Thiosulfativibrio zosterae: one gene and its partner. Each later gene encodes a partner of the first gene's protein in a complex. Links are inferred from orthologs where the notes say so. Each region holds a gene or a part of one and is shown in the gene's direction. Other genes may lie near its edges. The genes, in order: THMIRH_RS09175 and dsbD.

Region 1 (6,118 bases):
TTGGGATTTAGAAGAAGAGGTTGATGAAACCAATCAGGAAGGTTAATGCGTTTTGATGTGATTACCCTGTTTCCAGAAGCCTTTACTGCTTTAACGGAATCAGGTGTTTCTCGGCGTGCTTTGGTGCAGGGGCTTTACGAGTTTAAAGCTTGGAATCCCCGCCAGTTTACGCAGGATAAACATCAAACTGTTGATGACCGACCTTATGGCGGCGGACCTGGGATGTTGATGATGTATCAACCGCTTAAGGACACCGTCGATGCCATTAAGCAAGATATTGCTGGCGAACTTTCGAAAGAAAAAGCCCAAACTCATGTGATAGTTATGTCGCCACAAGGCAAGCCCTTGACACAACAAAAAGTCGCAGAGTTGGCGCAAAAGTCGCACATTACGATTGTATGTGGACGCTACGAAGGGATTGATGAGCGATTCATCAATTCGCAAGTAGACGAAGAAATTGCCGTAGGTGATTTCATCGTGAGCGGCGGAGAGTTACCTGCCATGATGATGATGGATGCGGTGATCCGTTTGGTACCTGGTACCCTTGGTCATCATCTTTCGGCGGTGCAGGATTCTTTTTCGGATGGTTTGTTAGACTGCCCACATTACACCCGACCTGAAGAGGTTGATGGCATGCGAGTGCCGGATGTACTGTTGGAAGGTCATCACGCTAAAATTGATGCATGGCGCCACGCACAAAAAATTTCAAGGACGCAAAATCGTCGTCCTGATTTATATGAAGTTTATTTAGCGGATAACGCCAAATAACTTTGTAAGACAATTTGGATTCAACCTCTGGGCTTAGATTGCCGAATGTTGGATAAATAAAAATTCAGAGATAGACTCTCTGATAGATATGGAGTGCTTAAAGATGAGCGATATCATCAAGCGTATTGAAGCAGAACAAATGACCAAACAACTACCAGATTTTGCACCTGGTGATACAGTTGTGGTTCAAGTTAAAGTAAAAGATGGTAACAACGAGCGTTTACAGGCTTATGAAGGTGTTGTAATTGCTAAAAGAAACCGTGGTTTAAACTCTAACTTCATCGTTCGCAAAATTTCTCACGGTGTAGGTGTGGAGCGTACTTTCCAAACTTACAGCCCATTAGTTGAAAGCGTTGTTGTTAAGCGTCGTGGTGCGGTTCGTCGCGCAAAGCTTTACTACCTACGCGATCTTTCTGGTCGTGCTGCGCGTATCAGAGAAAAAGTGTAATCACAAAGCCGTTTGGGCAACTGCCCAAACACCTTGTGTCACTGCAGAAAGCACTCCTCGGAGTGCTTTTTTGTTTTCTGAAAACTAATCAAACCCTAAGGTTAAAATTTTTCTATACTTTGCGGTATGACGAAATCAATTAAAACCTCCAAACCACAGACAAAGTTAGCACCGCAAATAGTGCAGTTTATTCAATCCCTAAGAATCCTGGATGGATTGAGTGAAAACACGCTTTCAGCCTACCAAAATGACCTTAAAAACTACCAGGCCTGGTTAAATTTACAGGGTTTTTCAGATCTTTTGAGCATTTCTTCAGCCCAATTAGAGGATTATGTTTTTGCGCTGTTCGAGCAAGATAAGCAACCTAAATCGATTGCCCGAGCGATATCCAGTCTTAAGCGTTTTTATCAATTTTGTGTGGTGCAAAATTTAATTCTTCAAGACCCGGCGGCGCTATTAAAGCCCCCCAAGCTGAGTGCCATGATTCCTAAAGTAATCAGCGAATCTCAAATTGAGGCATTGCTCAATGCGCCTGATGTATTATCGGTTTTGGGTTTGCGGGATAGAGCCATTTTGGAGTTGGCTTATTCTTCAGGCTTAAGGGTTTCTGAGTTGGTTGAGTTGCCTTATGAACAAATTAACTTGTCAGCCGGATTGGTGCAGGTTACAGGCAAAGGTAATAAAGAACGTATCGTGCCTGTGGGTGAAGAGGCCATTGATTGGTTGCAAAAATATTTACAAACTTCGCGTCCTAGTTTGGTTAAGCAGAAGTGGGTAGGGACGCTTTTTGTATCCAGAATCGGGCGTCCTATGACGCGCCAAACATTATGGCATCGCATTAAACATTTAGCCGCAGAAGCGGGTATTGTGATGAATTTATCACCTCACAGCTTACGCCATGCTTTTGCCACGCATTTGGTCAACCATGGCGCTGATTTAAGAACCGTGCAGTTGCTGTTGGGTCATGCCGATTTATCAACAACTCAAATTTATACCCATGTGGCCAAGGCAAGGTTGCAAGCCCTGCATCATAAACATCACCCAAGAGGGTGATGCTTTTCATCTTTGATTCATTGTTTTTTACAATTGTTGTGATACGCTTGCAGTTTATTTTACGGTGATAGCAGGACTGAGTATGCAGCAAAAAAATAGGTTACAAAAATGGAGTTTGGGTCTGGCGCTGATGGTTTCATTGCCAGTTATGGCGGACACGGCAAATATTAAAAAACAATTGGCCAAAATGATTCCCGATGCTGAGCAAGCATTGATTGTTGAGACACCTATTAAAGGCTTGTATCAAGTGACTGTCGATACCCAAGTGGTTTATATGTCGGAAGATGGCGGGTATTTGCTCAGTGGTAGTTTTATTAATCTGGCAACCCGCAAAAATTTAACGGAGTTGGCGCAAACAGCGGCCTATAAAAAGGTCATGGCGGGGTTTGATGAAAAGTCGATGATTGTTTATCCTGCTAAGGGAACTGTTAAGCATCAAGTGACCATTTTTACCGATATTGACTGCCCTTATTGTACTAAGCTTCATCACGAAGTGCCTGCATTGAATGAAGCAGGTGTCAGTGTGCGTTATATGTCTTATCCAAGAGCAGGCGTCGGTTCTGCTTCTTATAATAAAGCGGTATCTGTGTGGTGTTCTGATAAACCCACCGAAGTCATGGACGATGCCATGAATAAACTGCCTGTGCCAGCTAAAACTTGTGCCAATCCAATTGCATCACATTTGTCCCAAGTTCAGCGTTTAGGTTTGAATGGCACGCCAGCAATCTTGTTGGAATCTGGTGAGTTATTACCAGGTTATGTTCCAGCAAACGAGCTCATTAAGTTATTGAATAAACCGAGTTAATTCCTCTAGTTGATTAGTATTCGCATCAAAGTAAAAAGCCAGCTTTCGCTGGCTTTTTTATGGATTCAAATCAGGTGCTTATAAAGTATCCCAGGTTTTTTTGCGTTTGGGCGCTCGGAAAAACAAGCCCAGTAAAATCCCAAGTAACAAAACGCCACCACCGGTTAAAAACCATTGGCGTTCAACCACATCTTCTGCTTGTTGAATTTGTTCTTTATAAAGTGCATTTTGATTGCTTAAATCTAATACCTGCTGCTTTAAAGACTGATTCTCTTCACCAATCGCAACGGCATTGCCCGAAATTTCTTTGAGGCGTTTGTAGTCTTGTTTAATCTCAAAAGTTTCTTTGTTAATATCATTTAAGGAGTTCTGAGTGGTTTCTAAACGACTTTTAAGCGTATCAATTTCTTCAGTGAGCTGAATCTTTGCTTGCTCAAGTTTGGCATTTTTTGCCATCTCTTGCTCAAGTTGAACTTTAGCAACGGGTTGATTTTGCAGCAAAATAGAAGGCATCCAACCTTCAAAGGTACGGCCTTTATTGTCGGTGTATTCCACTCTGGCCCACTGCTCGTCATTCACTTCTAAAATAGTCACAGGCGTTCCTGAGCGAATCATACGATTGATTTTGTATTTGTAGCTGGGCCCTGAACGAAAAGGAATTTCAATCGAGTCGGTCACATAGTTTTTAAATCCTGAACCTTCTTCTGCAAGCGCGGGCGCTTGAACCGTAAAAGCGGCTGTCGCAAAAACAGCGAGACTTAGGGTCTTAAAGTTGACTAATTTTTTCATATTGTTCCTCTAAGTTTTTTAGGGCGTTCAAAGAATCTTGTAGTTTTTGTTTTTCTTTTTCAACAACATCGGCAGGTGCTCGAGCAACAAAACTCTCGTTAGACAGTTTGCCGTCTAAGCGCTGAGTTTCGCCTTGCAAGCGTGTAATTTCCTTTTGCAAACGCGCCAGTTCTGCATCCTTGTCGATTAAGCCAGCCATGGGAATTAAAATTTGCATCTCACCGACTAAAGCGACAGCGGCATCGGGTGCTGTGTCGTTGGGACTTAATAGAGTGATAGACTCCAATTTTGCCAAGGAAGTTAAGAAAACCGTGTTGTTTTTTAACCAGGCCTGGTCATTTTCAGTGGCATTTTGCAATAAAATTGGCAAGGCTTTGCTGGGTTTAATGTCCATTTCTGAGCGGATTTTACGCACACCCATAATGAATGCTTTGACCCACTCCAATTCCGCTTCGGCATCTACATCAACTTTGCTGGGGTCGGCGAGCGGATAGGCTTCCAACATTAAACTGTTGCCGGTTTTGCCAGCTAGGGGTGCAACCGCTTGCCAAGCTTCTTCGGTGATAAAGGGGGTAATTGGGTGCAACAAACGCAACAAGGTTTCTAAAACGCGCACCAAAGTTTTGCGAGTGCCGCGTTTGGCGGCATCACCGCTATCGTCTTTGTTAAGAACGGGTTTGGCCAACTCCAAATACCAATCGCAATATTCGTTCCAAATGAATTCATACAAGGCGGTAGAGGCTAGGTCAAAACGGTAGTTATCAAACTGCTTGGCCACTTCGGACTCTAGACCTTGTAGTTTAGACACAATCCATTTGTCGGCCAATGACAACTCAACGGGCAAAGATTCATCTACGCCTGTGTCATAACCTTCGGTGTTCATCAGTACAAAACGCGTAGCATTCCATAACTTGTTACAAAAATTACGATAGCCTTCACAGCGATTCATGTCAAAACGAATGTCACGACCCGTAGAAGCCAAAGAGGCAAAAGTAAAGCGCAAGGCATCGGTGCCATAGGCATCAATACCGTCGGCAAATTGTTTACGGGTGGCTTTTTCAATTTGCGCTGCTTTCTCTGGCTGCATCATGCCGCTGGTGCGTTTTTGTACCAAGGATTCTAGGTCGATACCATCAATCAAATCGATAGGGTCAAGCACATTGCCTTTGGATTTCGACATTTTTTGGCCTTCGCCATCCCGCACCAAACCATGTACATAAACTTGTTTAAAGGGGACTTCACCTTTAAATTTCAGGGTCATCATAATCATACGGGCAACCCAGAAGAAGATAATGTCGAAACCAGTAACCAACACTGAGGTTGGGTGGAATTTTTTAAGCTCTTCTGTGTCTTCAGGCCATCCCAGTGTTGAGAAGGTCCAGAGTGCTGAACTGAACCAAGTATCCAGTACATCGTTGTCTTGGGAGAGAGCAAGGTCGGCAGGCAGGTTGTGTTTGGCACGAACCTCAGCTTCGTCACGCCCAACATAGACCTTGCCAGACTCGTCATACCATGCGGGAATGCGGTGTCCCCACCAAATTTGGCGAGAAATACACCAGTCTTGAATATTGTTCATCCATTCAAAATAGGTGTTTTCCCAGTTTTTAGGTACAAATTCAATGTCGCCATTTTTAACCGCATCGATGGCTGGTTTTGCCAAGGCCTCAACGGCAACATACCATTGGTCGGTTAAGAAGGGTTCAATAACCGCATGGGTACGATCGCCACGGGGAACCATAAGTTTGTGAGGTTTGATGACTTCCATCAATCCCAAAGCTTCAAGATCATCAATCACGGCTTGGCGGGCCTTGAAACGATCCAGACCACGGTATTTTTCAGGCACTTCATCATTCATGGCTGCATCAATCGTCATGATGTTGAGCATAGGTAGATTGTGGCGTTTGCCCATTTCATAGTCGTTAAAGTCGTGCGCTGGCGTGATTTTGACGCAACCAGTTCCGAAATCTTTATCCACATAATCATCGGCAATAATAGGGATTTCACGACCGACTAACGGCAGAGTAATGGTTTGCCCGATCAGATGCTGGTAGCGTTCGTCTTCTGGGTGGACGGCAACCGCTTGGTCACCAAACATGGTTTCCGGACGGGTAGTGGCTACCACTAAAACGCCAGAACCATCGGTAAGTGGATAGCGCATGTGCCATAAAGAGCCTTGTTCTTCTTCAGAAATAACTTCTAAATCTGATACGGCTGTGTGCAAGACGGGATCCCAGTTCACCAGACGCTTGCCACGG
Region 2 (6,295 bases), 1.2 Mb from region 1 along the record:
AACTGCTCGTAAAATGATCGACTTCTCTCCTGCAATGGGTGGTTTCCTACCTTGCCGTGTAAATATCATTGAAGAAGAAGATGGCTTACACATCTACACCATGAACATGGACATGGCGATCAAAATGGGCAAAAAAATGCCAGAAGATCTAAAAGTAGCCACTATGCAAGTGCGTGACACCATGTGGGAAATGTTACAAAAAGGTAAAAAAGGCGAGTTCTAATACGCTCAGTTTTTTGCTTTTTACCCCAATAGAAACCCGCGCCTAAAAACGCGGGTTTTTTATTGCCACCACTTTTGTAGATTTAACATACCCAAACCTGAACACCTCAAAAACTAACTTAACCCATTCTTTTTTAAAATCCCCGCAAAGCACCATAAATAAAGGCTTTGATAAAAATTATCAGCGTAGGTATAAAAATTTTTTGGAATGAACCCAAAATAAACCTTATAACCCAAAATCCTTATATTAGAAATTACTTATAAATAATAAAATCAACACTTTAAAGGCATTTTAAACGTAAAAAGCAACCCCTAAAGCAATACGAATTAATACACCTAATCGGCCATAAAATTTATTTAATTATCAAGCCCAAAAACTTTAATGCATAGTAGCAAACGTAATTAAACAAGCACCGTTTAACAAGCAGTTAAACCCCGTCCAGAGAAGGAAGCGGTGCAACCCAAATTAAAAACAAAGAGAGAAAATACACATGAAAAAAACAAGAATCGCTTTAGCAATCGCAACAGCAGCACTTTCATCTACACCAGTCTTTGCAACCAATGGTGATGTTCTAATTGGTTTAGGCGCTCAATCACGCGCATTGGGCGGAACTGGTACAGCAGCGTTCTATGGTTCTGAAAATGCTCTGTCTAACCCTGGAATGCTTGGTAAATCTGTTGGCACTGAATTTACAATCGGCGGAACTTTGTTTAAGCCAAATGTTAAAGCAACTACTGACGTGGCATCTATGACTGGTCAACCAGTTTCACAGACAAGTGATAATGATACCAATGTAATTCCAGAAGTTTCTCTTTCAACTCGTCTATCTGAAAATCTTACTTTTGGTTTAGGTATTTTTGGCTCTGCGGGAATGGGGGTGGATTATCGTGACAATGCAGGTACAAATGGTATTACTGCAGCAGCAGGTCAGAATGGTGATGGAACAGCTTTATTTAACGGCTACAGCAATTTGCAATTAATGAAATTTGCACCAACATTAGCATACAATTCAAATAATTATGGTATCGGTTTTGCTCCAGTTATTCAGTATGGTGCTCTTGATATCAACTACAAAGCTAGCTCTATTAATCCAGCTACTTACGCCAACCAAGGAACAAGTAATGTAGGTAATGGCATGTCAACGGACCTAGGCTTTGGTTACAATCTTGGTGGATACTTTGATATTACAAATGATTTAACTTTAGCACTTGCTTATCAATCAGCAATTTCGATGAAATACAAAAACCAAATATCAACTGCCGCTACTGGCTTTGGTTTAACCATGAGTGATGACTTAGAACAGCCAGCGGAAATGAAAGTTGGTGTTGCTTACACCATGGGAAGTTTAATGTTCACTGGTGACTACAAAAACATAGCTTGGGGATCCGCTAAAGGATACAAAGACTTTGGCTGGGAGGATCAAAATGTATTTGGTTTAGGTGTAAAATACTCTGGCAATGGATACTGGGCAGGAGCAGGTTATAACTACGGCTCTGACCCAATCAAAGTCTTAGATGAATCAAAAACTGCTGCTCAAGGTGGATACAATAACCAAGCAACAAATCTTTTCAATAATCACTTCTTCCCTGGAGTTGTTGAGCAACACTTTACTTTTGGTGGAGGATACAGCTTAACTAAAAACATTGCGATTGATGGAGCAGTAGTTTATGCGCCTCAGGTTTCAAAAACAATTAATACTGGCGCAGTTGGTGGCGGAATGGCTTACAACGCTGCCGTCGCGGGCGGATCTACACAAGTCGCAGCTGCCCCTTACTTAAGCAACCCAGCGAATGCTAGCACACACACCGTTGATCACTCTCAAATCGGCTACACTGTATCTTTACGCATGAACTTCTAATTTAAACCATTAAATTAGACACAATTAAAAGCCACTCAAACGAGTGGCTTTTTTGTTTTGAACGCTTCTAAAATCCAACCAGGCCTGGTTAAATTTAACCTCAAACTATTTATATTTTTGCTGTCACAGGGTTGTCATATTCCCTTTTGATTTTTTTGTGATACTATTCGCAAAAAGTGAGGGCAAAACAATGGCACGAGTATTAATTGCAGGGTGTGGCGACATAGGTTGTATGTTGGGCAACAGCCTTGGCGCTAAAGGACATGAAGTTTTCGGATTAAGACGCGATATTTCAAAGATATCTGCGCCCATCAATCCCATTGCGGGCGATTTGTTTAATCTAAACACCGCTATCCCCCAAAACCTAGACTATGCGTTTTACATAGTGTCTGCTGCCAGCTATAAAGATTTTGAATATTATCAAGCCTATGTGCTTGGCCTTAAAAACTTGATTAAAGCTTTAAATGGCCAATCGATTAACCGCCTATTTTTTATTTCAAGCACATCGGTATTTGGCCAGTCGGACGGCGAATGGGTGACTGAAGAAAGCCCATCTGAGGGCAAAAACTTCTCAAGTAACCGTATTTTAGAGGGTGAAGCCTTGGCTTTAAATGGCCCCTTCCCTGCAACCGTCGTGCGTTTTGGCGGGATTTATGGCCCAGGAAGAACGCATCTAATTGATTCGGTTATTTCTGGTAAAGCACATTGCATGGAAGATGTTTACAGCAATCGCATTCACTCTGAAGATTGTGCCGCGATGCTTGAACACCTGATGAATTTGGAAAACCCTGAAAGCCTGTATATTGGGGTAGACAATCTACCAACCTTGACTTGTGAGGTTTATGATTGGTTAGCAGAGCAATTGTCTGTTCCCGATTTAGAACACAAAGAACCTACCGAAAATACGCGTTTGCTCAGAAGTAACAAGCGTTTGTCTAATCAAAAAATTCGCAGCACTGGGTATGAGTTTAAATATCCAACCTATCAAGAAGGTTATGCGGCCATTTTAGAAACTTTAAATTAACATTCTGTCAGAAATTAAAGCCTCCACCCCATTAGGTTTTGTAAGCATCACGAATCCATATCACAAACCTTTGGGGCGCAGGCTTTAGCCTGCATCCATCTACTTTAAACCTCCAAAGTCATCCTTTTTGGGGTTCTTTGTTAGGATTGCTTTTTATCGGCTGACCCGCTTACAATTTCCCCTTCAATAATCTCAATTGACTTGGTCACTTTAAGATCACCTTTGTCGGTTTTTTCCTGCCAATCGCCTTCATAAATATTTTGGCGATGATAATAACGGCTGGAAGTGCGATGTTTTAAAAACTGGCTGGCCAAACGATGGCGTATTGGCGGTATCAAAAATAACAAGCCTAAAATGTCGGTAATAAACCCGGGAACCAATAAAAATAAGCCGCCAATAAATATCATCACACCTTCTAGCATTGCTTGCTGAGGTGCCTCGCCAGAGGCTAATGCTGCTTGTGCCTTTTGCATCGTTAACAACCCTTGGCTACGCATTAAACTCGCCCCCAAAATCGCCGTTCCCACAACCAATAATACCGTGGTTAAACCGCCAATCACGCTGCCCACCTCAATTAATACATAGAGTTCGGTTAAAGGGACCAGCAAAAATAATACAAGAAATTTCATAAAGGGCTTCTCAGTCAAAAGAATTGTCAAGATTGCTTCAGGCAATCCATCAATATCGCATTTAAAATAGGTTAGAATTGCTTATAAGCAAAGCTTAATTTAATTTATGGTTATAAATAAAAACATTTCAAGGGTGGGATATGAAACAGTTTAAAGGGTTTCTGACAATATTGGCAGTTTTATGGCTTGGTTTTTTCCAAGTTGCTCAAGCAAACAACGGCTTTAACTCGTTACAAGATTTAAGCAAACTGGTTGCCGATGAAGAGCCTGAATTGCTTGCTGCAGACGAAGCCTTTGCTTTTAATGCCGAGCCCGATGGCAAAGGTCAATTGGTTTTAAACTGGGTTGTTGCCCCCCACTACTATTTGTATCAAGAAAAAATTCAAGCCAAGGTTTTAGAAGGCTCGGCCACGCTTGGCGACATTAGCCTACCCGTCGCTGAAGATAAATATGACAAGGTTTTTAATAAAAATCTTAAGGTCTATCATGGCCCATTTACCGGCTATTTGCCAATCAGTAACCTATCGGGCGATGCAAAAGTTCAAATCGTCTTTCAAGGTTGTGCAGAAGCCGGTGTCTGTTATCCTCCCATCAAAAAAACCATTGCAATCAACACTGCCACTTTGGGTAGCGGCGCACAAGCTGCCCTTACAACCAATGTCGCTCCTGCGCCAACTGCATCTAGCTCATCCTTATCAGAAACAGACCAAATTACCGATACTTTAAAAAACAGCACCGTTTGGGTCGTGATTGGCACTTTCTTTTTATTTGGGTTGTTGTTGTCTTTAACGCCTTGCGTTTTTCCTATGATTCCCATTTTATCGAGCATCATTGTGGGGCAAGGCGACCAACTCACTACCCGCAAAGCTTTTACCATGTCGTTGGTGTATGTTTTAGCCATGTCAGTGACCTATACAGTGGCAGGTGTCTTAGCTGGACTGTTTGGCGAAAACCTGCAAGCCGCTTTTCAAAATGCCTGGATTATCGGAACTTTTAGCATCATCTTTGTACTCTTAGCCTTTTCCATGTTCGGCTTCTACGAACTACAACTGCCTTCTGGCTTGCAAACTAAAATCACCAATATTTCAAACAAACAATCGGGCGGCACGATGACTGGCGTTGCCATCATGGGCTTTTTATCTGCTTTAATTGTAGGGCCTTGCGTTGCCCCTCCATTAGCCGGTGCATTGATTTATATTGGTCAAACCGGTGATGCGTTATTAGGCGGCTCAGCCTTGTTTGCAATGAGCCTAGGCATGGGGCTCCCTCTTCTATTACTAGGGACTTCTGCCGGCAAACTGTTACCGCGTGCCGGCGCCTGGATGGACAATGTCAAAGCCGTTTTCGGGGTATTGATGTTGGGTGTTGCTATTTGGATGGCAGAGCGCATTTTACCTGCTGAAGTCACTTTAGCTTTATGGGCAATCCTACTCATCAGCTCTGCCATTTACTTGGGCGCACTAGAACCGATTGGTACAAAATCTGGCTGGTTTAAATTATTTAAAGCCTTGGGCGTTACCCTGCTAGCCTATGGTTTAATTTTAATACTCGGTTTAGCGGGAGGTTCAAAGGACTTATTAAACCCTCTTAAAGTTTATCAAGGCGGTGGTACTGCAGTTGCAGAAAGCCATTTAACTTTTAAAACCATTAAATCGATTGACGACCTAAATGCTGAACTGGCTGCCAATCCCAAAGTGATGCTCGATTTCTATGCAGACTGGTGCATTAGTTGTAAAGAAATGGAAAAATTCACCTTTAGCGATGCACAAGTTAAAGCGGCGCTCTCTGGCGTAACGCTGCTCAAAGCAGATGTCACAGCCAATGATGATACGGATAAAGCGTTAATGAAAGCTTTTCAGGTCGTTGGCCCACCAGCCATTATGTTTTTTAATAATGGCGTTGAAAATGCCGCAGCCAGAGTTGTCGGTTTCAAAAAACCAGAAGCCTTTATTCAAAACATTCAAAATGGTTTTAAACCTTAAAACCCTCAAAACAAGCCCAAAAATGACCAGGCCTGGTTATTTTTGCGGCCTTTTTAGTTTAAAAAGCCTGCTTTTATAAACTTTCAGCGCATTTCGCATCATTTACACACCCATAAAACACGCATTTTTCGCATAGTTTTGAAAACTTATGTATAATTTGCTGATTAAAATCAATTAAATGGAACCTTTGAATGGCGGACATATTGGTACTCAATGGCCCAAACCTCAACATGCTTGGTAAACGCGAACCCGAAATTTACGGTCGTAAAACCCTCAAAGACATTATTTTGGAACTGGAAGAACTCGCTGATAACTACGAAGTTCGCCTCCACAGCTTTCAAAGCAATGCAGAACATGAATTGGTAGAACGTGTTCATTTGGCCATGGATGACGATATCGATTTCATCATCATTAACCCTGCTGCTTTCACCCACACCAGCGTGGCATTAAGAGATGCCTTGGCAACCGTAAAAATTCCCTTTATTGAAGTGCACCTTTCAAACATTCATAAACGAGAAGCTTTTAGGCAACATTCCTACTTCTCAGACCTCGCCGAAGGCGTTATTGCAGGGCTTGGCC

What was found.
Region 2: the proteins of THMIRH_RS09175 (region 1) and dsbD are in contact, whole or in part, in a crystal structure (PDB 1JZD), measured with the Escherichia coli proteins. The link is inferred for Thiosulfativibrio zosterae from one-to-one orthologs.

What each region holds. Positions count from the first base shown.
Region 1 is NZ_AP021888.1:1,985,599-1,991,716, reverse strand. Bases 1,450-4,212 are described here. They hold THMIRH_RS09175 (DsbC family protein), read left to right. Parts: upstream 1,450-2,351; coding sequence 2,352-3,074; downstream 3,075-4,212. Other genes in these bases: THMIRH_RS09165 (valine--tRNA ligase), read right to left, coding at 3,841-4,212; THMIRH_RS09170 (TIGR04211 family SH3 domain-containing protein), read right to left, coding at 3,153-3,863; xerD (site-specific tyrosine recombinase XerD), read left to right, coding at 1,450-2,269. Also shown: ribosome maturation factor RimM, read left to right, coding at 1-46; tRNA (guanosine(37)-N1)-methyltransferase TrmD, read left to right, coding at 46-768; rplS (50S ribosomal protein L19), read left to right, coding at 872-1,216; more of xerD, read left to right, coding at 1,343-1,449; more of THMIRH_RS09165, read right to left, coding at 4,213-6,118. UniProt on the Escherichia coli protein: Acts as a disulfide isomerase, interacting with incorrectly folded proteins to correct non-native disulfide bonds.
Region 2 is NZ_AP021888.1:739,994-746,288, reverse strand. Bases 3,356-6,295 are described here. They hold dsbD (protein-disulfide reductase DsbD), read left to right. Parts: upstream 3,356-3,874; coding sequence 3,875-5,716; downstream 5,717-6,295. Other genes in these bases: aroQ (type II 3-dehydroquinate dehydratase), read left to right, coding at 5,908-6,295; THMIRH_RS03165 (FxsA family protein), read right to left, coding at 3,356-3,734. In the rest of the region: THMIRH_RS03180 (DUF302 domain-containing protein), read left to right, coding at 1-223; THMIRH_RS03175 (OmpP1/FadL family transporter), read left to right, coding at 714-2,081; THMIRH_RS03170 (SDR family oxidoreductase), read left to right, coding at 2,272-3,105; more of THMIRH_RS03165, read right to left, coding at 3,246-3,355. UniProt on the Escherichia coli protein: Required to facilitate the formation of correct disulfide bonds in some periplasmic proteins and for the assembly of the periplasmic c-type cytochromes.